DNA from 3 places in the Pseudomonas sp. AC255 genome. Region 1 is predicted to be linked to each of the others. Evidence: predicted binding sites of a transcription regulator. Region 1 holds the regulator's gene; each other region holds the start of a gene.

Region 1 (8,014 bases):
ACTGCGCGCCCATCAGGCGCAGCAGCGTAGTCTTGCCGCAGCCGGAAGGCCCCATGATGCCGGTGACCTTGCCGCGCGGGATGCGGATATCGACGTTATTGAAAATGCTCCGCGCACCGCGCTTGAAGGAGACTCCCTTCAGCTCGACCGCGTAGGCGTTATCGGCACTCATCTAAACTCCTTGCGATGCAGCCTCTCACTGGGATGCCAGACTTTCCTCGGAAACACCTGCATCCCGGGCAGGCCGAACTGGCGGCGAACTATATCACTGCAAAGGCTGAGCGCCCAAGCGAGAACCCGGCCAAGATCGCCGACTGAAGAGGGCCTGAGCGACTTTCAGAGGGTTTTGGTAACCAGTAATGACAAAGCACGTCGAACTTGCGTGAGGCTTTGCCACATACCCGCTATAATCGCCGCCTTTTCATCGGCCCATACGATTCTGACATGAGCAAAACCCGCGACCTGATTCAATCGGCACAACGCACCATCCGCCTCGAAGTGGAAGCCGTCCAAGGCTTGATGACCCATATCGACGCCGATTTCGTACGCGCTTGCGAGATGATTCTGGCCAGCAAGGGCCGTGTGGTCGTAGTCGGCATGGGCAAATCCGGGCACATCGGCAACAAGATCGCCGCCACCCTGGCCAGCACCGGCACTCCGGCGTTTTTTGTGCATCCGGCCGAAGCCAGCCACGGTGACATGGGCATGATCACCCGCGACGATGTGATTCTGGCCCTGTCGAACTCCGGCTCGACCAACGAAATCGTAACGCTGCTGCCATTGATCAAACGCCTGGGTATCCAGCTGATCAGCGTCACCGGCAATCCACAGTCGCCATTGGCGAAGGCTGCCGAGGTCAATCTCAATGTGCATGTCGAGCACGAAGCCTGTCCGCTGAATCTGGCACCGACCTCTTCGACCACGGCCGCACTGGTCATGGGCGATGCCCTGGCCGTGGCCCTGCTGGAAGCGCGTGGTTTTACCGCCGAAGATTTTGCCTTCTCGCATCCCGGTGGCGCCCTTGGCCGTCGCCTGTTGCTGAAAGTCGAAAACGTCATGCACGCCGGACAGGAGCTGCCGCAGGTACAACGCGGCACCCTGCTCAAGGACGCGCTGATGGAAATGACCCGCAAGGGTCTGGGCATGACCGCTATTATTGAGGCCGATGGCAAGCTCGCCGGGATCTTCACCGACGGTGATTTGCGCCGCACGCTGGATCGCGCCATCGACATCCGCAGCGCCACCATCGACCAGGTGATGACTGCACACGGCAAGACCGCCCGGCCCGACATGCTCGCCGCCGAAGCCCTGAAAATCATGGAAGACCATCGAATCAACGCCCTGGTAGTCGTCGACGAGGAGGATCGCCCGATCGGCGCCTTCAACCTCTCCGATCTGCTGCGCGCAGGAGTCATGTAATGAGCAACGATCTGCTGCAACGCGGCAAAGCGATCAAACTGGCAGTGTTCGACGTCGACGGTGTGCTCACCGACGGGCGCCTGTACTTCCTCGAAGACGGCAGCGAGTTCAAGACCTTCAACACCCTCGACGGCCAGGGCATCAAGATGCTGATGAATGCCGGCGTGCAGACGGCGATCATCAGTGGCCGCAAGACCCCGGTGGTCGAGCGCCGCGCGAAAAACCTCGGCATCCCGCATCTGTTTCAGGGGCGCGAGGACAAACTGGTGGTACTCGACGGTCTGCTCGCGCAACTGGGCCTAAACTATGAAGAAGTCGCCTATCTCGGTGACGATCTGCCAGACTTGCCGGTGATCCGCCGTGTAGGGCTGGGCATGGCGGTGGCCAACGCTGCCGATTTCGTCCGCGAACACGCCCACGGCGTTACCCGCGCCCGTGGCGGCGAAGGTGCCGCCCGCGAATTCTGCGAATTGATCCTGCGCGCCCAGGGCCGCCTCGAAGCGGCCAACGCCGCGTACCTGTGAGCCTGACCATGTTTAGCAAAAAGTTTCGCAATTTCCTGCTGTTCGGCTGCATCGCGGCGATTTTCGCTGCGGTGGGCTACTGGAACATCAGCCCTGAGCGCTTCCTCGACAAGCCGCCGGTCTCGGCCGCCGAGAATCCGATCGACTGGTACGCGACCAACACGCACACCATTCAATACCTGCCCGACGGCAACGTGCAGTACGAGATGACCTCCGACAAGGCCGAGCACGTCAAGGCCACCGATGTCACTCTGGTAACCAAGCCTGATTTGAACATGTACCGCGGCACCGACTTCCCGTGGCACGTGACCAGCGAGCGCGGCGAAGTGAATTCGGGCGGCACCGAAGTTGAATTGATCGATTCGGTACGCGTACAGCGCACCGATGAGAAACAGCGCGGCACCCTGATCACCAGCACCCGCATGACCGTGTTCCCGCAGCAAGAATATGCGCAGACCGCGCAACCCGTTAGAATCGAGGGCGCTGGCGGCGTATCGACTGGCGTCGGAATGAAAGCGTACCTGAAGGACAGCAGGATACACCTGCAATCGAACGTAAGAGGACAGTATGAGGCTCGTTAAAACCCTCCCTATTTTGCTCAGTCTGGGCGCAGCACTGGGAAGCGCGAGCGCCTGGTCCCTGCCGAACGATCAGCAGCAGCCTATCCGCATTCAGGCCGACGACGCCCAACTGGACGACAAGAATGGCATCGCCACCTATAAAGGTGACGTGATCATTACCCAAGGCTCGATGATCGTTAAAGGCAACACCGTGACCATGACGCGCGCGCCCAATGGCGACATCGACGTGGTGACCTCGGTAGGCAACCTGGCTTACTTCGAGCAGTTGCAGACCCAGGGCGACGCCAACCCGGTCAAGGGCTACGGCGTGACGATTCAATACCACGCCCAGCAGAACCGGGTGGTGCTGATCGACAAGGCCAAGGTTATCGACAAGGATAACAACGTCACCCAGGGCGAAAAAATCGTCTACGACACCGTGAAGAAGCTGGCCAGCGCCGGTCGCGCCACGGGCAGCAAGGTCACCGAATCGCGTCCGCGCATCGACATGGTGATCCAGCCGAAGAAGAAAACCGAAGAGAAATCCCAGTAATGGCAACTCTGAAAGCTCAGCACCTGGCCAAGGCCTATAAAAGCCGCCAGGTCGTGCGTGACGTCAGCCTGTCGATCGACAGCGGGCAGATCGTCGGCTTGCTCGGTCCGAACGGCGCCGGCAAGACTACGTGCTTCTACATGATCGTTGGCCTGGTGCAGGCAGATCAGGGCCGTGTGCTGATCGATGATCTGGACGTCAGCCACCAGCCGATGCACGGCCGCGCCAAGGCCGGTATCGGCTATCTGCCGCAAGAAGCGTCGATCTTCCGTAAACTGTCGGTCGCCGACAACATCATGGCGATCCTCGAGACCCGCCCGGAGCTGGACAAGGCCGGTCGTCGCAAGGAGCTGGAAAGCCTGCTGCAGGAATTCCACATCAGCCACATCCGCGACAACCTCGGCATGAGCCTGTCCGGCGGTGAGCGTCGCCGGGTGGAAATCGCTCGCGCCCTGGCCACTGCACCCAAGTTCATCCTGCTCGACGAACCGTTCGCCGGTGTCGACCCGATCTCGGTCGGCGACATCAAGCAGATCATCCATCACCTCAAGGCCAAGGGCATCGGCGTGCTGATCACCGACCACAACGTGCGTGAGACGCTGGATATCTGCGAAACCGCTTACATCGTCAACGACGGTCAACTGATCGCTGAAGGCGATGCCGAGACCATCCTGGCCAACGATCTGGTCAAGGAAGTTTATCTGGGTCACGAGTTCCGCCTGTAAGCGCGACAGCGCTGTATCGATTCAAGGCGCATTTATCCGCTTTAATTGTTACAGCGCTCTAGGCAAACACTTCAGTTTCAGGCATATAATTTGCTTAAGTTTGGCGCTTCGGCGCCCTGTAGTGGATGGCGCAAAGCGCCGGCGAATAAGGTGTTAAGCCCCTGCCATGAAACCATCGCTAGTCTTGAGAATGGGCCAGCAGCTGACGATGACACCGCAGCTGCAACAGGCCATCCGCCTGCTCCAATTGTCGACCCTGGACCTGCAACAGGAGATCCAGGAGGCTCTGGAATCCAATCCGATGCTCGAGCGCCAGGAAGAAGGCGACGACTTCGACAACGCCGATCCGCTGGCCGACAACGCCGAACAGAAGCCCGCCGAGATCCAGGAACCCTCCTACCAGGAAACCGCCCCGACGGTGGATAACCTCGAGGATGGCGATTGGAACGAGCGCATCCCCAACGAACTGCCAGTGGATACCGCCTGGGAAGACGTCTACCAGACCAGCGCCAGCAGCCTGCCGAGCAGCGATGACGATGAGTGGGATTTCACCACCCGCACGTCCGCCGGAGAGAGCCTGCAAAGCCATCTGCTCTGGCAACTGAACCTGGCACCGATGTCCGACACCGATCGCCTGATCGCCGTGACTCTGATCGACTGCATCAACAATCAGGGCTATCTGGACGAAACACTCGAAGAGATTCTTGAAGCGTTCGACCCGGAACTAGACATCGAGCTCGACGAAATCGAAGCCGTCCTGCATCGCATCCAGCAATTCGAGCCCGCCGGTATCGGCGCCCGCAACCTCAGCGAATGCCTGCTGCTGCAACTGCGCCAGCTGCCCGCGAAGACGCCGTGGCTGACCGAGGCCAAGCGTCTGGTCGCCGATTACATCGACCTGCTCGGCAGCCGCGATTACAGCCAGTTGATGCGGCGCATGAAGCTCAAGGAAGACGAGCTGCGCCAGGTCATCGAACTGGTGCAAAGCCTCAATCCGCGTCCCGGTTCACAGATCGAGTCGACCGAAGCCGAATACGTCATTCCCGACGTGATCGTGCGCAAGGACAACGAGCGCTGGCTGGTCGAGCTGAACCAGGAATCGGTGCCTCGCCTGCGCGTCAACGCCCAGTACGCCGGTTTTGTGAAGCGTGCCGACACCAGCGCCGACAACACTTTCATGCGCAACCAGTTGCAGGAGGCCCGCTGGTTCATCAAGAGCCTGCAGAGCCGCAACGAAACCCTGATGAAAGTGGCCACGCAGATCGTCGAACATCAGCGCGGCTTCCTCGAGTACGGCGACGAAGCAATGAAGCCGTTGGTATTGCATGACATCGCCGAAGCGGTCGGCATGCACGAATCGACGATTTCCCGGGTGACCACACAAAAATTCATGCATACCCCGCGCGGTATTTATGAGCTGAAATACTTTTTCTCCAGCCACGTCAGCACCTCCGAAGGCGGCGAATGCTCGTCCACGGCGATCCGCGCGATCATCAAGAAACTGGTCGCTGCGGAAAATCAGAAAAAGCCGTTGAGTGACAGCAAGATCGCTGGTTTACTGGAGGCACAAGGCATTCAGGTGGCTCGCCGCACCGTCGCCAAGTACCGCGAATCCCTCGGAATCGCGCCTTCGAGCGAACGCAAGCGGTTGATGTAAGCCACGTTACAGCGTTCCAGTGGCAGGCTTTTCGGCCTGCCGCTTTATGCACTGGCAACGAAGGAGAAGCTGTATGCAAGTCAACATCAGTGGACACCAACTGGAAGTGACCCAACCTCTGCGTTCCTACATCGAGGAAAAACTCCAGCGACTGGAGCGACATTTCGACAAGATCACCAACGTGCAGGTCACGATGTGCGTCGAAAAGCTGAAACAGAAGATCGAAGCCACCTTGCATATTCCCGGCAGTGAAGTGGTCGCAAACGCAGAAGATACCGACATGTACGCTGCGATCGACTCACTTACCGACAAGCTGGATCGCCAACTCAAAAAGCATAAGGAAAAGACCCAGAGCCTCCTCCAGGGCGCGACCGGTCGTTAACACCCCTATCCATGATCCGACTTGAAACCATCCTGACCCCCGGCCGTTCCCAAGTGAACGCGCCGGGCGGCAGCAAGAAAAAGCCCTCGAACAGATTGCCAACCTGATCCACCGCGAAGTGCCGGATCTGGCGATGCAGGATGTCTTCGAGGCGCTGATCGCCCGTGAAAAACTCGGCTCCACCGGTTTTGGCAACGGCATCGCCATTCCCCACTGCCGCCTCAAGGGCTGCGCGGGGCCAGTGAGCGCCCTGCTGCACCTCGAAGCCCCGATCGATTTCGACGCCATCGACGGCGCTCCGGTGGACCTGTTGTTCGTATTGCTGGTCCCGGAAGCCGCAACCGACGCGCATCTGGAGTTGTTGCGCCAGATCGCCAGCATGCTCGACCGCAAGGAAGTGCGCGACAAGCTACGCAGCGCTCCGAGCAATGAAGCCTTGTACCAGGTCGTACTGGACGAGCAGAACGGGCACTAATCATGCGTTTGATCATTGTCAGTGGCCGTTCGGGCTCGGGTAAAAGTACCGCCCTGAATGTCCTTGAGGACAACGGCTACTACTGCATCGACAATCTGCCGGCCGGTTTGCTGCCGGAACTGGCCGAGCGGGCGCTGATTCACACGGAACTGGCGCAGCCGCTGGTCGCCGTGTCGATCGATGCGCGCAACCTGCCCAGCCATCTGTCACGTTTCCCTGAGTTGCTCGAAGACGTGCGTGCCAAGCATATCAAGTGCGATGTGCTGTACCTGGACGCCGATGAAGAAACCCTGCTCAAGCGTTTTTCCGAGACCCGTCGTCGTCACCCGCTGAGCAACGCCAATCGCTCACTGGCCGAGGCGATTCACGACGAAACCGCCCTGCTCGGTCCGATCGCCGATCTGGCCGACCTGAAGATCAACACCACCAGTCTGAATCTGTATCAACTGCGCGACACCATCAAGTTGCGCCTGTTGAATCAACCGGAGCCCGGTACGGCGTTTCTGGTCGAGTCGTTCGGCTTCAAGCGCGGCATGCCGGTCGACGCCGACCTGGTGTTCGACGTGCGCTGCCTGCCCAATCCGTACTGGAAACCGGAGCTGCGCGCTCAGTCGGGCCTTGATGCACCGGTGGCCGAGTACCTGGCGCAGCAGCCGGATGTCGAAGAAATGTATCAGGACATCTACGCCTACCTGAACAAGTGGCTGCCACGCTTCGCCGCCAGCAACCGCGCCTACGTCACCATTGCCATTGGCTGCACCGGCGGGCATCACCGCTCCGTCTACCTGACCGAACGACTGGGTCAGGCCCTGCAGAAAACCCTGAAGAACGTCCAGGTTCGCCACCGCGACCTCACCTAAAGGATTTACACCGCGATGCCTGCTCGTGAAATCGAAATCATCAATAAGCTGGGCCTGCATGCCCGGGCATCGGCCAAATTTGTCGGCGTGGCGGGTCAGTATCCAGACTGCACGATCCGAGTGGGACGCACACCTGAAACGACTGTCGACGGCAAGAGCATCATGGCAATGATGATGCTCGCGGCGGGTAAAGGCACCAAGATCCATTTGAGCACCGAAGGCGAACAGGCTCAGGAAGCCATGGACGCATTGGTCGATCTGATCGAAAGGTATTTCGACGAAGGTGAATAATCCTCGAGGCGGGGACACTGTTCCTCGCCTCCATTCACCCCAACGCCGTATCCATCACCATCATCAGACAAAACCCGATCAGAAGGCCCAGACTGGCCAGCTTGTCATGCCCATGACGGCGCGATTCCGGGATCACTTCGTGGGTCACCACCAGCAACATCGCCCCCGCCGCCAGTGCCAGCCCCAACGGCAACAGCACCTGAGCCAGACTCACGAGCCACGCACACAGCAGCGCAAATATCGGTTCGACCAGCCCCGACGCCGCGCCGATCAGAAACGCCCTGACCCGCGACATTCCCGCCCCGGCCAGCACCAGAGCAATCACCAGTCCTTCCGGCACATCCTGCAACGCAATGCCCATCGCCAGACTGTCGGCGTCCGCCATCCCGCCTCCGGCAGATACGCCAACCGCCATGCCTTCCGGAATGTTGTGCGCGATGATGGCGAACACGAACAGCCAGATTCGCGGTGGAATCACCGGATGCTCCAGCGTGCCGACGAGCATTTCCGGCGAGGCACCGCAAATGCGCCGATCCACCAGATACAGACCGAACGCACCGAGCAGGAT
Region 2 (8,014 bases), 690 kb from region 1:
CACCTTGCGCATGTTTTCGTCGCTGTTCTTGTCGCCGACCTTGAGCTGGTTCAGACGATTGAGGTCGGAGTAGGAACCCGAATCGCTGCTGCTGACCAGACCGCTTTTGCGCATATCCATGGTGGCCGGCCTCAGATCACGATCAGGTCGGCTTGCAATGCGCCGGCCTGCTTCAGAGCTTCGAGAATCGCCATCAGGTCACCCGGTGCTGCGCCGACCTGGTTCACCGCACGGACGATCTCGTCGAGGGTGGTGCCCGGGCCGAACTTGAACATCGGTTTGGCTTCCTGTTCGGCATTCACTCGCGAGCGCGGTACGACGGCGGTCTGGCCGTTGGACAGCGGGCCAGGCTGGCTGACGATCGGGTCTTCGGTGATGGTCACGGTCAGGCTGCCGTGGGTCACGGCGGCTGGCGACACTTTCACGTTCTGGCCGATGACGATGGTGCCGGTACGCGAGTTGATTATGACTTTCGCCACCGCCTGACCCGGATCGATTTCGAGGTTCTCCAGGATCGACAGGTAGTCGACGCGCTGGCTCGGATCCAGTGGCGCAGTGACCCGCACCGATCCGCCGTCGATGGCTTGTGCGACGCCAGGGCCGAGCATGTCGTTGACCTTGTCGACGATGCGCTTGGCGGTGGTGAAGTCGGAGCGGTTGAGGTTCAGCGTCAGGCTGTTGCCCTGGTTGAAACCGCTCGGCACCGCACGCTCCACCGAGGCACCGCCAGGGATGCGACCGGCCGACGGAACGTTGACGGTAATCTTCGAACCATCGCGGCCTTCAGCGTCGAAACCGCCAACCACGAGATTGCCCTGAGCGATCGCATAGACGTTGCCGTCGATACCCTTGAGCGGCGTCAACAGCAAGGTGCCGCCACGCAGGCTCTTGGAGTTACCGATCGAGGACACGGTGATGTCGACCTGCTGACCCGGTTTGGCAAACGCTGGCAGATCGGCGCTAACCGACACCGCCGCGACGTTCTTCAACTGCACGTTGCCCGATCCCGGCGGCACCTTGATGCCGAACTGCGAGAGCATGTTGTTGAAGGTCTGCAGGGTGAACGGAGTCTGCGTCGTCTGGTCACCGGTGCCGTTAAGCCCGACCACCAGGCCATAACCGATCAACTGGTTGGAGCGCACGCCGGAAATGCTGGCGATGTCTTTCAGCCGCTCGGCGTGTGCGGTGAACGCCGCAGACATCAACAACGCGGCCACCATAAGGCTCTTGAAATTCAAAGTCGCCACCTAGAAAGGGAACAGCGGGCTGAGGAAGAAACGGTCGAACCAGCCTGGCTGACTCGTATCGGCAAACGCGCCGGTACCCGAGTAGGTGATGCGCGCATCGGCGACACGGGTCGACGACACGGTGTTGTCGGTCGCGATGTCATCGGCGCGGACCATACCGGCGATGCGCACCAGTTCGTCACCGGTGTTGAGCGTCAGCCACTTCTCGCCACGCACGGCGATGATGCCGTTGGGCAGCACGTCGGCCACGGTCACGGTGATCGAACCGGTCAGGCTGTTGCTCTGCCCGGACTTGGCGTCGCCCTTGGTCGAACGGTCGGCGCTGTAGCCGGCGTTGAGGCTCAGGTCACCGCCACCAATCGGGTTGTTGGTGGTCAGGCTGGAGCCGAACAACGAGGTCAGACCAATCGAGTTATCGCTGTTCTTGTCCATCTGCGAGTTGGCGTTCTTGCTCGCCTGGGTGCGCTCGTTCAGGGTGATGGTGATGATGTCACCGACCCGGAACGCCTTGCGGTCGCTGTACAGGTTCTGCTCGAAGCCGGCCTGATAGATCGAGCCGTTATTGGCAGCCGCCGGCAACGGTGTGCGCGGCAACACCGGGGCGTAGTAAGGGTCATTGGGCTTGGGCGTCGGGGCGACGCAGCCCGCGAGCGAGACGACCCCACTCAATGCCAGAACAGATACAAAGCGCTTCATGACCCTACCTCACGGTGTTGCTGGCGACCTCAGGCCGCCCCAAAGACTGGATTACAGATTCTGCGTTACGAACGAGAGCATCTGGTCGGCGGTGGAGATCACCTTGGAGTTCATCTCGTAGGCGCGTTGAGTGGTGATCATGTTGACCATCTCTTCAACGGTGCTGACGTTCGAGGTTTCCAGGGTGTTCTGCAGCGTGGTACCGAAACCGTTCAGGCCCGGGGTGCCGATCTGTGGCGCGCCGGAAGCAGCGGTTTCCAGGAACAGGTTGTTGCCCACTGCTTGCAGACCGGCCGGGTTGATGAAGTCGGCGGTCTGCAGGTTGCCGATCACTTGCGAGGCCGGGTTGCCGGCGATGGTGATCGACACGGTGCCGTCACGGCCGACAGTGAAGGTCTGCGCATCGTTCGGGATGATGATCGCCGGTTCCAGCGCGAAACCGCTGGCGTTGACGATCTGGCCATTGGAGTCGAGGTGGAAAGTACCGTCACGGGTGTAGGACGTGGTGCCGTCCGGCTGCAGGATCTGGAAGAAACCGCGACCGTCGATGGCCATGTCCAGCGGCTGCTCGGTGGTTTGCAGGCTGCCGGCGGTGAAGTTTTTCTGGGTGCCCACAATGCGCACACCGGTACCCACTTGCAGACCCGACGGCAGTTCGCTGTCCTGGGTCGACTGAGCGCCTGGCTGACGCTTGATCTGATAGAGCAAGTCCTGGAACTCGGCACGGTCACGTTTGAAACCCGTGGTCGAAACGTTCGCCAGGTTGTTGGAAATGGTGGTCAGGTTGGTGTCCTGGGCGGACAGACCGGTTTTGGCAACCCATAGAGCCGGAAGCATTCGATTCTCCTCGTGCGCCTGTTTTACGGCGCGACGTTCTGATAATTAGCTGATCTGCAAGACCCGAGCCATGGCCTGGTCGTCGTCTTTGGCGGTGTTCATCATCTTGACGTGCAACTCGAATTGCTTGGCCAGGGCCAGCACCGAAGTCATTTCTTCCACGGCATTGACGTTGCTCGACTCAAGGAAACCCGAGACCAGTTTGACGTTGGCGTCGGCTTGCGCCGGCTGGCCGTCCTTGGTGTAAATCGAACCGTCGAGGCCTTTGTTCATGTTCTTGATGTCCGGGTTGACCAGCTTGATCCGGTCGACTTCGGCCATGACGCGCGGACCTTCGCCCATTGCGCGAATGCTGATGGTGCCGTCTTCACCGACTTCGACCTGCTGCTCGGGCGGCACAGCGATCGGGCCGCCATTACCGATCACCGGCATGCCGTTGCCGGCGCGCAGTACTCCGAGGGCATCGATGTTGAGGCTGCCGGTACGCACGTAGCTTTCACCACCGCTGGGGTTTTGCACGGCGATGAAACCGTTGCCGGATACCGCGACGTCGAGTTCACGACCGGTCTGCACCAGCGAGCCCGGCGTGAAGTCGGTGGCAGGACGTTCGCTCATGGCAAACGCGCGCGCCGGAAAGCTGTCACCGAATACCGGCATCGAACGCGCCTGCTCGAGGTCGCGCTGAAAGCCGTTGGTGGAAATGTTCGCCAGGTTGTTGGCATGCGCCCGCTGGGCCAGTGCGTTCTGGCTGGCGCCGGTCATTGCCACATAAAGGTACTTGTCCACAGTGTTTCCTCTGCATGCCGGACGTTTGCCGCCCACCGCTGTACTGCTCAGCCATAAGCAATTTGCAGACCAACTTTTTATTGGCGGGGGAAGGCCCGGTAAACATGGGACTTGAGGGGATCGGAGGGGGAATCTGAAATGGGTCGAAGACGAAAAACCGGCGGTGTCATGCCGGTTAGTGGCAATCCTGAGTTCGGCGGGGGATGGAGATCCTGTGGCGAGGGGATTTATCCCCGTTCGGCTGCGCAGCAGTCGCCAAGCCTGCAAATGAGGTCGCTGGGAAGAAAAAGCGGGGCGGCTTCGCCGCCCATCGGGGATAAATCCCCTCGCCACAAAGGCTCTATTTAGCTTTCGGAGGTTTTGCCAACCTCATACTCACGCAGCTTGTTGGCAATGGTGGTGTGCGAAACACCGAGTCGCTTGCCCAACTGCCGACTGCTTGGATGCTCGGAATACAGCCGTTCCAGCACCGCTTTCTCGAAGCGCCCGACGATCTCGTCCAGACTGCCGTCGAGGGAAAAATCGCCAAGCGGCTGACGCACGCCGTAATCCGGCAGGCGAATATGTTCGGCCTTGACCGTGCCGCCGTCGCACAGGGAAACCGCCTGGAACAGCACGTTCTCCAGTTGCCGCACATTGCCCGGCCAGTGGTAATGGCTGAGGCGATCCATCGCCGCCGGGGCCAGTTTCGGCAGCGGACAGCCGATCTGCCGACTGGCCTGGTCGAGAAAGTGTTCAACCAGCGGCGTCAGACCGTCGAGGCACTCGCGCAGCGGCGGGATGTGCAGCGACAGCACGTTCAAGCGGTGATAGAGATCCTGACGAAACTCACCGCGCGCGCACAATTCGGACAAGTCCACCTGCGTCGCGCAGATCACCCGCACGTCCAGATACACCTCTTCATCACTGCCGACGCGACGGAAGCAACCGTCCTGAAGAAAGCGCAGCAATTTGACCTGCAAACGCGGGCTCATCTCGCCGACGCCATCGAGAAACAGCGTGCCGCCAGCGGTCAATTCGAGCAGGCCAAGCTTGCCCTCAGCGCGAGCGCCTTCGAAGGCGCCGGGGCCGTAGCCGAACAACTCGGTCTCGGCCATCGACTCCGGCAGTCCGGCGCAGTTGAGCGCCATCAACGGTGACTGTCCGCGCGGGCTGGCGAGGTGGCAGGCGCGCGCCAGCAATTCCTTGCCAGTGCCGGTTTCGCCTTCTATTAATAGCGGCGCATCCAGCGGCGCCATGCGCCGCGCTTCGCGGACCACAGCGGCCATGACTTTCGAGCTTTGAAAGATGCTGTCGAACCCGCGCAGTTCCTGCTTGCGCACATTGTAGATTCGCTCGCCGACACGGTCGGCGCGATGCAGAGTCAATACGGCGCCGGCCATGGCCTCGCTGTCGTCGTGTTCCGATTGCAGCGGCGCGATGTCAGCGAGAAAGATGTCGCCCTTGACCTTGACCCGCATGCCGTTGATTCGCGATTTGTTGGCGCGCACCAATTCCGGCAAATCGAAATCCTCGGCGTAGCGCGACAGCGGAATCCCCGGCACTTCATCGACACGCACCCCGAGCAACTGCGCCGCCGCGCGATTGGCCGCAACGATCGAACCGCCCATGTCGATCGACAGCACCGGAAATTCCAGCGCGCCGAGCAACGCATTCAGTTCCATGTGCCGGCGCTCGCTGGGCATCAGCCCGACGCGCTTGACCCCGAACACCCCGCCGATTGCCTCGAACTTCGGCCGCAACGCCTGGAACTGGATGTTGATCAGATTCGGGCAGTGCAGGTAGATCGCATTGCCATGCTCACCACCCACCTCGCCGCGTGCGACGTTGATCCCGTACGCTACCAGCAGATTGAGGATGTCACGCAGGATGCCGATGCGATTCTGGCAGTGGACTTTGATGCGCATAGAAAAAGGCCCGACAGGTTTGAGAGGTAAACACATTTCTCTGTGGCAGCGAGCCTGCTCGCGAAGGCGCCAGCACATCCAGTATCGATGTGTCAGACAGACCGCTTTCGCGAGCAGGCTCGCTCCCACAGGGTTCTGTGGCGCGCCCGGGGCAGATGTTTCTGTCGAGGCATGCAGATAGTTGTCAAGATTATGTGACAGCCCCGACCCTTTTCAAACCCGCCAATCACCGTAATTGCGCATTACCCGACAAAGCGTAACGATAACTTTACGAAATACGCAGAATTTTCCTACGCACACACCGGTCAACATGCTGCACGCCCTGTCACTCTCGGGTATTCCTTTAGCCATCGCTGGACATAACAAAAACGAATTTCCTAGCAGGAGAGCAGCATGAAGCAGACGCAATACGTGGCTCGCGAGCCCGATGCGCAAGGTTTTATCGACTACCCCGCCGAAGAACATGCGGTGTGGAACACGCTGATCACTCGCCAGTTGAAGGTGATTGAAGGTCGTGCGTGCCAGGAATATCTGGACGGTATCGAAAAACTCGGTCTGCCCCACGACCGCATTCCGCAACTGGCCGAGATCAACAAAGTCCTCGGCGAGACCACCGGCTGGCAGGTTGCCCGGGTGCCGGCGCTGATTCCCTTTCAGACGTTTTTCGAGTTGCTTGCCAGCAAGCAATTCCCCGTCGCCACCTTCATACGTACCCGCGAAGAACTCGACTATCTGCAAGAGCCCGACATCTTTCACGAGATCTTCGGCCACTGCCCGCTACTGACCAACCCCTACTTCGCTGAATTCACCCACACCTACGGCAAGCTCGGCCTGCAGGCGACCAAGGAAGAGCGCGTGTATCTGGCCCGGTTGTACTGGATGACCATCGAATTCGGTCTGGTCGACACCCCGCACGGCAAGCGCATCTACGGCGGCGGGATTCTGTCTTCGCCGAAAGAAACCGTTTACTGCCTGTCGGACGAGCCCGAGCATCAGCTCTTCGATCCGCTGGAAGCCATGCGCACGCCGTATCGCATCGACATCCTGCAACCGCTGTACTTCGTCCTGCCCAATCTCAAGCGCCTGTTCGATGTGGCCCATGAAGACATCATGGCCATGGTTCGCCAGGGCATGCAGCTGGGCTTGCACGCGCCGAAATTTCCGCCGAAACCCAAAGCCGCCTGAACCGCGACTTTTGCTGACAATTGCGTCTGTCCGTCGCCGCCACTTTGCTTTAGCGTGACGGCATTGACGGCACACGCGCTTTAATAAAAACACACTCGTTTTCAGGAATACACCATGTCGACTTTGAACCAAGCCCACTGCGAAGCCTGCCGCGCCGATGCGCCACAAGTCAGCGACGAAGAACTGCCGATCCTGATCAAGCAGATCCCTGACTGGAACATCGAAGTACGCGACGGCATCATGCAGCTGGAAAAAGTTTTCCTGTTCAAGAACTTCAAACACGCGCTGGCGTTCACCAACGCCGTGGGCGAGATCTCCGAGGCCGAAGGTCACCACCCGGGCCTGCTGACCGAGTGGGGCAAAGTCACCGTGACCTGGTGGAGCCATTCGATCAAAGGCCTGCACCGCAACGACTTCATCATGGCTGCGCGCACTGACGAAGTAGCGAAGACCGCAGAAGGACGCAAGTGATGCACTTCGACGCCATCGGCCGGGTCCCCGGCGACCCGATTCTCGGTTTGATGGAGGCCTATGCGCAGGATGCCAATCCGCGCAAGTTCGACCTTGGCGTTGGCGTCTACAAGGATGCCCAGGGCCTGACGCCGATTCCCGAAGCGGTGAAAATCGCCGAAGCGCGACTGGTCGAAAGTCAGGACACCAAGACTTACATCGGTGGTCACGGCAACCCGTTGTTCGGCAAGGTCATCAATGAACTGGTGCTCGGCGCCGACTCACAACTGATCACCGAACAACGCGCCGGCGCCACCCAGACCCCGGGCGGCACCGGCGCCCTGCGTCTGGCTGCCGACTTCATCGCCCAATGCCTGCCGGGCAAAGGCGTGTGGTTGAGCAACCCGACCTGGCCGATCCACGAAACCATTTTCGCCGCCGCCAAGGTCAAGGTCAGCCACTACCCTTATGTGGGCAGTGACAATCGCCTCGACGTCGAAGCGATGCTCGCCGTGCTCAGGGAAGTGCCGAAGGGCGACGTGGTGCTGCTGCATGCGTGCTGCCACAACCCGACCGGTTTCGATCTGAGCCATGACGACTGGAAGCGCGTGCTTGAAGTGGTGCGCAGCCGCGATCTGCTGCCGCTGATCGACTTTGCTTATCAGGGTTTTGGCGATGGCCTGGAGCAGGACGCCTGGTCGACCCGATTGTTCGCGGCACAGCTGCCGGAGCTGTTGATCACCAGTTCCTGCTCGAAGAACTTCGGCCTGTATCGCGACCGTACCGGGGCACTGATCGTCTGCGCGACCAGCGCCGACAAGCTCATCGACATCCGCAGCCAACTGGCCAACATCGCCCGCAATCTGTGGTCGACGCCGCCGGATCACGGCGCGGCGGTGGTCGCGA
Region 3 (8,014 bases), 620 kb from region 1:
GATTGCTATTACCTGGATCGTAAAACGCGCCTATGCACCATTTATGACAAGCGCCCGGACACCTGCCGCAACCACCCGAAGATCGGGCCGCGGCCGGGGTATTGCGCGTACAAGCCGAAAGAAGTCGAGCGGGTGCAAAATTTCCGGGCCATCGACAAATTTTGATCGCTGGTGAAGTTTTCGGCGGCTGATCGGCCGCTTTCGCGAGCAGGCTCGCTCCCACAATAGAGATCAGTGAACACGGATTTTGTGTGCACCCGAAATCCCCTGTGGGAGCGAGCCTGCTCGCGAAAGGGCCAGTGCAAACACTGCATAAACGCCAGACAAACAAAAACGCCCCGGTCTCGCGACCGGGGGCGTTTTCTATTCCAGGGCTGAATTACGCCTTGGCTTTCTTGGCAGCGCGGGTACGCTCGCTTTCGTCGAGGATCTTCTTGCGAAGACGGATCGACTTAGGCGTAACTTCGCACAGCTCGTCTTCCTGGATGTATTCCAGAGCCTGTTCCAGGGTGAAGCGAACAGGTGGGACCAGAGCGATGGTTTCGTCTTTACCCGAAGCACGCATGTTGTCGAGCTTCTTGCCTTTGGTTGGGTTGACACCCAGGTCGTTGTCGCGGCTGTTCTGACCAACGATCTGACCGTTGTAGATCTCCTGGCCGTGTTCTACGAACAGCTTGCCACGAGCCTGCAGGGTTTCCAGCGAGTAGGTCAGAGCCTTGCCGGTTTCAACCGAAACCAGAACGCCGTTCTGACGGCCGGACATGTGGCCCGACTTCACTGGAGCGTAACGGTCGAAGATCGAGGTCAGGATGCCAGCACCGTTGGTCAGGGTCAGGAACTGGTTACGGAAACCGATCAGACCGCGAGCAGGGATGTTGTATTCCAGACGAACACGGCCCTTGCCATCCGGCACCATGTTGCTCAGGTCGCCCTTACGCAGACCCATCTCTTCCATGACCTTGCCCTGGGATTCTTCAGGGATGTCGATGGTGACGTTTTCGAACGGTTCCTGCTTCACGCCGTCGACTTCACGGATGATCACTTCAGGACGGCCCAGGGCCAGCTCGAAGCCTTCGCGACGCATGGTTTCGATCAGTACCGAGAGGTGCAGCTCACCACGGCCGGAAACCTTGAACTTGTCAGCCGAGTCGCCTTCTTCAACGCGCAGTGCAACGTTGTACAGCAGCTCTTTGTCCAGACGATCCTTGATGTTACGGGAGGTCACGAACTTGCCTTCTTTACCGCAGAATGGCGAGTCGTTTACCTGGAAGGTCATGGAAACGGTTGGCTCGTCAACGGTCAGCGGCTTCATCGCCTCGACGGTGTTGATATCGCACAGAGTGTCCGAGATGAACAGCTCGTCGAAGCCGCTGATGCAGACGATGTCGCCAGCTGCTGCTTCGTCAACGTCGATGCGGTGCAGACCGTGGTGACCCATCAGCTTCAGGATACGACCGTTGCGACGCTTGCCGTCGGCGCTGATAGCGACAACCGGGGTGTTCGGCTTGACGCGACCACGAGCGATACGGCCAACACCGATAACACCCAGGAAGCTGTTGTAGTCCAGAGCGGAGATCTGCATCTGGAACGGGCCGTCACGGTCAACGGCCGGAGGCGGAACGTGGTCGACTACTGCCTGGTACAGCGGAGTCATGTCTTCCGCCATGGCGGTGTGGTCCAGACCGGCAATACCGTTCAGGGCCGAAGCGTAAACAACCTGGAAGTCCAGTTGTTCTTCGGTCGCACCGAGGTTGTCGAACAGGTCGAAGATCTGGTCCAGAACCCAGTCCGGACGCGCGCCTGGACGGTCAACCTTGTTGATGACCACGATTGGACGCAGGCCGGCTTCGAAAGCCTTCTTGGTCACGAAACGGGTTTGCGGCATAGGGCCGTCTTGAGCGTCAACCAGCAGCAGAACGGAGTCGACCATCGACATTACGCGTTCAACTTCGCCGCCGAAGTCGGCGTGGCCCGGGGTATCCACGATGTTGATGTGGTAGCCGTTCCAGTTGATGGCGGTGTTCTTCGCCAGAATGGTAATACCGCGCTCTTTTTCCTGGTCGTTGGAGTCCATCACGCGCTCGTCGTTGAGCTCGTTGCGCTCCAGGGTGCCGGATTGACGCAGGAGTTTGTCTACCAGGGTGGTTTTACCGTGGTCAACGTGGGCAATGATGGCGATGTTGCGTAGATTTTCGATCACTTGTGTATCTCGATCAGAGGATTCGGTTTGCTGACAAGTCATGGCAGCGATTAGCAGTAGTGTCCGGCATGGCCGTTACAGCTTGACGGCGGTGTCGGGGGGCCGGTGACGCAGGCCACAGGCAAACAGCCCCGGGCACTTAGCTCGGTCGATAAACGCGCACATTGGCATGCCCCTCACTGAGCAAATGGTGGGCATGCAGGCGACTCATCACGCCTTTGTCGCAATACAGCAGGTACTGGCGAGTAGGGTCCAGTTCCTTGAAACGTGCGTTCACTGCATAGAACGGCATCGTCTGTACCTCTATGCCGGCGAGCTCCAGCGGGTCATCCTCGGCGGCATCCGGGTGGCGGATGTCGATCACGATCTGACCGGCCAGCGCTTCGCTGACTTCTTCAATCTGCAAATCCTGGCCCAACTCGTCGATTACCCGATCGATCGGCACCAGTTTGGCGTTGGCGAGCGCACGCTCGAGTACCGCCATGTCGAATTCTTTCTCTTCGTGCTCAACCCGGCCACGCTTGGCGGCGGTCTTGGGGTTGACCGAAATCACGCCGCAGTATTCCGGCATGTGCCGGGCGAAATCGGCGGTGCCGATCTCGTTGGCGGTGTCGATGATGTCCTGCTTGTGCGCGACGATCAGCGGCCGCAGCACCAGCTTGTCGGTCACGCAGTCGATCACCGACAGGTTCGGCAGCGTCTGGCTCGACACCTGGGAGATCGCTTCACCGGTCACCAGTGCATCGATGTGCAGGCGTTCGGCGATCTCGGACGAGGCGCGCAACATCATACGCTTCAAAACCACGCCCATATGACTGTTATCGACTTTGCCGAGAATTTCGCCCAGCACTTCCTCGAACGGCACACTGACAAATAGCACGCGTTGCGAGCTGCCGTACTTCTTCCAGATGAAGTGCGCGACTTCCATCACGCCCAATTCGTGGGCACGCCCGCCGAGATTAAAGAAGCAGAAGTGCGCCATCAGGCCGCGACGCATGATCTGGTAAGCCGCCACGGTCGAATCAAAGCCGCCGGACATCAATACCAGCGTCTGCTCCAACGCGCCGAGCGGGTAGCCGCCGATGCCGTTGTGCTGGCTGTGAATCACGAACAACCGTTTGTCGCGAACTTCGATACGGACTTCGATTTGCGGTGCTTTAAGGTCGATTCCGGCCGCACCGCACTCACGACGCAGCTTGCTGCCGACGTATTTTTCCACGTCCATCGAGCTGAAGGCATGCTTGCCTGCGCGCTTGCAGCGCACCGAGAAAATCTTCCCGGCCAGTGCATCGCCGTAGTGCTGTTTGCACTTTTCGGTGATGTCGTCGAAGTCGCCCAGCGGGTACTCGTCGATCTGCAGAAAATGCGCGATACCCGGCATGCAGGTCAGGCGCTCGCCCATCTCTTTCAAGGCTTTGGGGTCGGTAACGCGGGTTTCCAGCTCGAGATTGTCCCACACGCCGTTCACCACCACGGCCGGGTCCAGGTCACGGAGCACGGTGCGGATGTTCTTGGCCAACTGGCGGATGAATTTCGTCCGGACAGGTCGGCTTTTGATGGTGATCTCGGGGAAGACTTTTACGATAAGTTTCATGAAAACAGCGCGCGAACGGCCAGCCGAAAAAGGGGGCGCGGATTATAGCGGAAATTGCTCAAGGTTTAACCAGTTAATGTGCAGAAGGTTTTGCTTGCACCAAAACAGGTCATTTCTGAATTTAAACGCAACATTAAGGGGCGGGATTTGTCGATTCAGAACCTCGCACGCCTTAATAAGCGTGAATTTGGGGCAAAAAACCCATGCTGGGGCACTGGCATGCAATTTGCTCCCTTGTGAGGCAGGTTGCCTTGGCAGAGTATTCGCGCCGGCATCACCATTATTAAGGGCATCCACTACCCGCCCTAATTCACCCGGAGGACACTATGTCGAAGTCGGTTCAACTCATCAAAGATCATGACGTCAAGTGGATTGATCTGCGCTTCACGGACACCAAAGGCACTCAGCACCACGTGACCATGCCGGCTCGCGATGCGCTGGATGACGACTTCTTCGAAGTCGGCAAGATGTTCGACGGTTCCTCCATCTCCGGCTGGAAAGGCATCGAAGCCTCCGACATGATCCTGATGCCGGTCGACGAAACTGCCGTGCTCGATCCGTTCACCGAAGACCCAACCCTGATTCTGGTGTGCGACATCATCGAGCCTTCGAGCATGCAGGGCTACGATCGCGACCCACGTGCGATCGCCAAGCGCGCCGAAGAGCACCTGAAAGCCACCGGTATCGGTGACACCGTATTCGCCGGTCCGGAGCCTGAGTTCTTCATCTTTGACTCGGTCAAATTCAAGTCGGACATCTCCGGCTCGATGTTCAAGATCTACTCCGAGCAAGGTTCGTGGATGTCCGACCAGGACATCGAAGGTGGCAACAAGGGTCACCGTCCAGGCGTGAAAGGCGGCTACTTCCCGGTTCCACCGTTCGACCACGACCACGAAATCCGTACTGCCATGTGCAACGCACTGGAAGAAATGGGTCAGTCGGTTGAAGTTCACCACCACGAAGTGGCAACTGCCGGCCAGAACGAAATCGGCGTCAAGTTCAACACCCTGGTGAAGAAGGCTGACGAAGTTCAGACCCTGAAATACGTTGTGCACAACGTTGCCGACGCTTACGGCCGCACCGCGACCTTCATGCCGAAGCCACTGTACGGCGACAACGGTTCGGGCATGCACGTACACATGTCGATCTGGAAAGACGGCAAGAACACCTTCGCAGGTGAAGGCTATGCCGGCCTGTCCGATACCGCTCTGTACTTCATCGGCGGCATCATCAAGCACGGTAAGGCCCTGAACGGCTTCACCAACCCGGCGACCAACTCCTACAAGCGTCTGGTGCCAGGCTTCGAAGCTCCGGTAATGCTGGCCTACTCGGCGCGCAACCGTTCCGCTTCGATCCGTATTCCTTACGTGTCGAGCCCGAAAGCCCGCCGTATCGAAGCACGCTTCCCGGATCCGGCTGCCAACCCGTACCTGGCTTTCGCAGCTCTGCTGATGGCCGGTCTGGACGGTATCCAGAACAAGATCCACCCAGGCGATGCCGCCGACAAAAACCTGTACGACCTGCCGCCTGAAGAGGCGAAAGAGATTCCACAGGTTTGCGGCAGCCTGAAAGAAGCCCTGGAAGAGCTGGACAAGGGCCGCGCGTTCCTGACCAAGGGCGGCGTGTTCTCCGACGACTTCATCGACGCTTACATCGCGCTGAAATCGGAAGAAGAAATCAAGGTTCGCACCTTCGTACACCCACTGGAATATGAGCTGTACTACAGCTGCTGATCCGGTAGCGCTGCGTAAAGCGGCGTGACAAAAGAGGCCTCCTTTGGGAGGCCTTTTTTATTGCCCGGCGCAACGCATTTTCCATGTGGGAGCGAGCCTGCTCGCGAAGGCGGTGGGTCATGGATCGTTTGATCGTTCCCACGCTCCGCGTGGGATGCAGCCCGTGACGTTCTGCGTCACTGGACGCGGAGCGTCCCAGGAGGCATTCCCACGCAGAGCATGGGAACGATCCGTGTTTTGGCTACCAGTCTTTTCAATTCCAGTTATTAACGGTTTTGGCCAACCGCCCCACCTGTCCTATGCTGCTACCCACAGTTTCCAACCCCGGTCGATTTCATGGGTCGCACGCTTCTCTACATTCTGCTGCTGATCGCCCTGCCCGCCGCCGCGCAGATCTACAAGTACACCGACGCCAACGGCAACACGGCGTACAGCAATCAGCCGCCGGACGGCGTGCAGGCGCAACCGGTCGAGCTGCCGCCGCTCAATCGGGTCGAGCCGCAAGCACCGAGTGCGCCGCAAGCACCCACCGCAGAACAACCGCAACCACCGCGCAACGCCTATGAAATCCTCGAACTCGCCGGCCTGCCCACTGACGAGGCGCTGCGCGCCAACAACGGCACCTTCACGGTCAATGTTCTGATCAAGCCGCGTCTGCAACCGCCGCATCAATTAAGGCTGCTACTCGACGACCAGCCCTATGGCCAGCCGAGCAACGTGCCGGTTCTGCAACTGGTCAACATCGATCGCGGCGAGCATCGCCTGGCCGTGCAAGTGATCGACGGCCAAAGCGTCGTTCAGCAGAGCCCGCCAGCGGTCTTCACCGTGCAACGGGTAAACACGCCATGATCCGCGCGGGGCTGGCACTCATTCTGGCGCTGATGTCGACGTACACCTTGGCGGAGGTCTTTACCTATGTCGACGCGCAGGGCAACCGCGTCTATACCGACCAGCCACGCGCCAACGCCAAGCGAGTGCCGATCGCGACGAGCAATCGCATGGCTGTCCCTGCCAACACCGCAGCACCGATCACCACAGCGAAAAATCCGCCGAACCAGCGCCCTTTCACTACGACATGCTGCGCATTCTGATCCCGGAGCCCGATGCCACTCTGCGCAGCAGCGCCGGCGAGCTGATCGTCAGCGTCACCAGCGAGCCCGGCCTGCAAAGCGGCCATCGTTATCGCCTGCTGCTGGATGGCAAGGCCACTGGCGAGCCCGGCGTCAGCCCGGTATTTGCGCTGAGCAATATCGATCGCGGCAGCCACAGCCTTTCGATCGAAATCCTCGACGCCGCCGGGCGTACCGTGGAACGCACCGCCAATCAGCCGTTCCACATGCTGCGCATTTCCCTGGCGCAGAAACGTCAGGTCAAACCCTGCGTTGCCGACGACTATGGCGTGCGCCCGGAATGCCCGCTCAAGGACAAACCTGAAGAGCCGAAAAATCCATTCCTGCGCTTCTTTTAACCTCCGCCAGCCGCGCGCACTCTATTGGTGCACTAAACTGCATCTCGCCCACAACCCAACCCATTTTGGTTCGAAACTTCCCGTTTGAGCTGGCTTCGTGCCATACAAACGCGCGTCAAACGCCTGTTTCAGGGGTTAAACGCTTCTTTTCGGAGCCTTGGTTTGGTTTTTGCATTTTCCCGACATCAGCGCTTTGTTCTCGCGCACGCCTTGCTCCAAAAGGGGTCCAGATGACCATAAGCGACGCTATTCACCGTTTGCTGCTCGACAACCTGACCACGGCGACCATCCTGCTCGACGCCGAATTGCGCCTGGAGTACATGAACCCGGCAGCGGAGATGCTGTTGGCCGTCAGCGGTCAGCGCAGCCACGGCCAGTTCATCAGCGAGCTGTTCACCGAATCCCCCGAGGCGCTCAATTCCCTACGCCAGGCGGTCGAGCAGGCGCACCCTTTCACCAAGCGTGAAGCGATGCTCACCGCCCTCACCGGCCAGACGCTGACCGTGGATTACGCGGTCACGCCAATCCTCAGCAACGGCGAGACTTTGCTTTTGCTTGAAGTGCACCCGCGTGATCGCCTGTTGCGCATCACCAAGGAAGAGGCGCAGCTGTCCAAGCAGGAAACCAGCAAGATGCTGGTGCGCGGCCTCGCCCACGAGATCAAGAACCCTCTTGGCGGCATCCGTGGCGCAGCGCAATTGCTGGCCCGCGAGCTGCCGGAGGAAAGCCTGCGCGATTACACCAATGTGATCATTGAAGAGGCCGACCGCCTGCGCAATCTGGTCGATCGCATGCTCGGCTCGAACAAACTGCCGTCGCTGGCCATGTGCAACGTCCACGAAGTGCTCGAACGCGTCTGCCATCTGGTCGAAGCCGAAAGCCAGGGCTGCATCACCCTGGTGCGCGATTACGACCCGAGCATTCCCGACGTCCTGATCGACCGCGAGCAAATGATTCAGGCGGTGCTGAACATCGTGCGCAATGCGATGCAGGCCATCAGCAGCCAGAACGAGCTGCGC

The links. Region 1 encodes sigma-54, which starts transcription at its own class of promoters, with help from an activator protein. Its sites were predicted from a motif close to ANTGGCATNNANNTTGCTNT; they were not measured.
Region 2: a site for sigma-54 is predicted at 3,621-3,640, ahead of ACZZ0K_RS16485 (flagellar basal body rod protein FlgF). Genes of this name have one in related genera too.
Region 3: a site for sigma-54 is predicted at 4,008-4,027, ahead of glnA (type I glutamate--ammonia ligase). Genes of this name have one in related genera too.

The regions. Positions count from the first base shown of each region.
Region 1 covers NZ_OZ409841.1:4,311,668-4,319,681, forward strand. Annotated here, with positions in the region: gene ACZZ0K_RS19605 (ATP-binding cassette domain-containing protein) at 1-172, opposite strand, end outside; gene ACZZ0K_RS19610 (KpsF/GutQ family sugar-phosphate isomerase) at 445-1,419, shown strand; gene ACZZ0K_RS19615 (KdsC family phosphatase) at 1,419-1,943, shown strand; gene lptC (LPS export ABC transporter periplasmic protein LptC) at 1,952-2,524, shown strand; gene lptA (lipopolysaccharide transport periplasmic protein LptA) at 2,511-3,056, shown strand; gene lptB (LPS export ABC transporter ATP-binding protein) at 3,056-3,781, shown strand; gene ACZZ0K_RS19635 (RNA polymerase factor sigma-54) at 3,948-5,438, shown strand; gene hpf (ribosome hibernation-promoting factor, HPF/YfiA family) at 5,512-5,820, shown strand; partial or broken gene ptsN (PTS IIA-like nitrogen regulatory protein PtsN) at 5,832-6,295, shown strand; gene rapZ (RNase adapter RapZ) at 6,298-7,155, shown strand; gene ACZZ0K_RS19655 (HPr family phosphocarrier protein) at 7,171-7,446, shown strand; gene ACZZ0K_RS19660 (ZIP family metal transporter) at 7,481-8,014, opposite strand, start outside.
Region 2 covers NZ_OZ409841.1:3,617,416-3,625,429, forward strand. Annotated here, with positions in the region: gene flgJ (flagellar assembly peptidoglycan hydrolase FlgJ) at 1-120, opposite strand, end outside; gene ACZZ0K_RS16470 (flagellar basal body P-ring protein FlgI) at 132-1,220, opposite strand; gene flgH (flagellar basal body L-ring protein FlgH) at 1,248-1,943, opposite strand; gene flgG (flagellar basal-body rod protein FlgG) at 1,995-2,780, opposite strand; gene ACZZ0K_RS16485 (flagellar basal body rod protein FlgF) at 2,826-3,566, opposite strand; gene ACZZ0K_RS16490 (sigma-54-dependent phenylalanine hydroxylase transcriptional regulator PhhR) at 3,911-5,473, opposite strand; gene phhA (phenylalanine 4-monooxygenase) at 5,867-6,658, shown strand; gene ACZZ0K_RS16500 (4a-hydroxytetrahydrobiopterin dehydratase) at 6,773-7,129, shown strand; gene ACZZ0K_RS16505 (amino acid aminotransferase) at 7,129-8,014, shown strand, end outside.
Region 3 covers NZ_OZ409841.1:4,934,619-4,942,632, forward strand. Annotated here, with positions in the region: gene ACZZ0K_RS22230 (YkgJ family cysteine cluster protein) at 1-165, shown strand, start outside; gene typA (translational GTPase TypA) at 380-2,200, opposite strand; gene thiI (tRNA uracil 4-sulfurtransferase ThiI) at 2,340-3,794, opposite strand; gene glnA (type I glutamate--ammonia ligase) at 4,121-5,527, shown strand; gene ACZZ0K_RS22250 (DUF4124 domain-containing protein) at 5,864-6,376, shown strand; partial or broken gene ACZZ0K_RS22255 (DUF4124 domain-containing protein) at 6,373-6,995, shown strand; gene glnL (nitrogen regulation protein NR(II)) at 7,226-8,014, shown strand, end outside.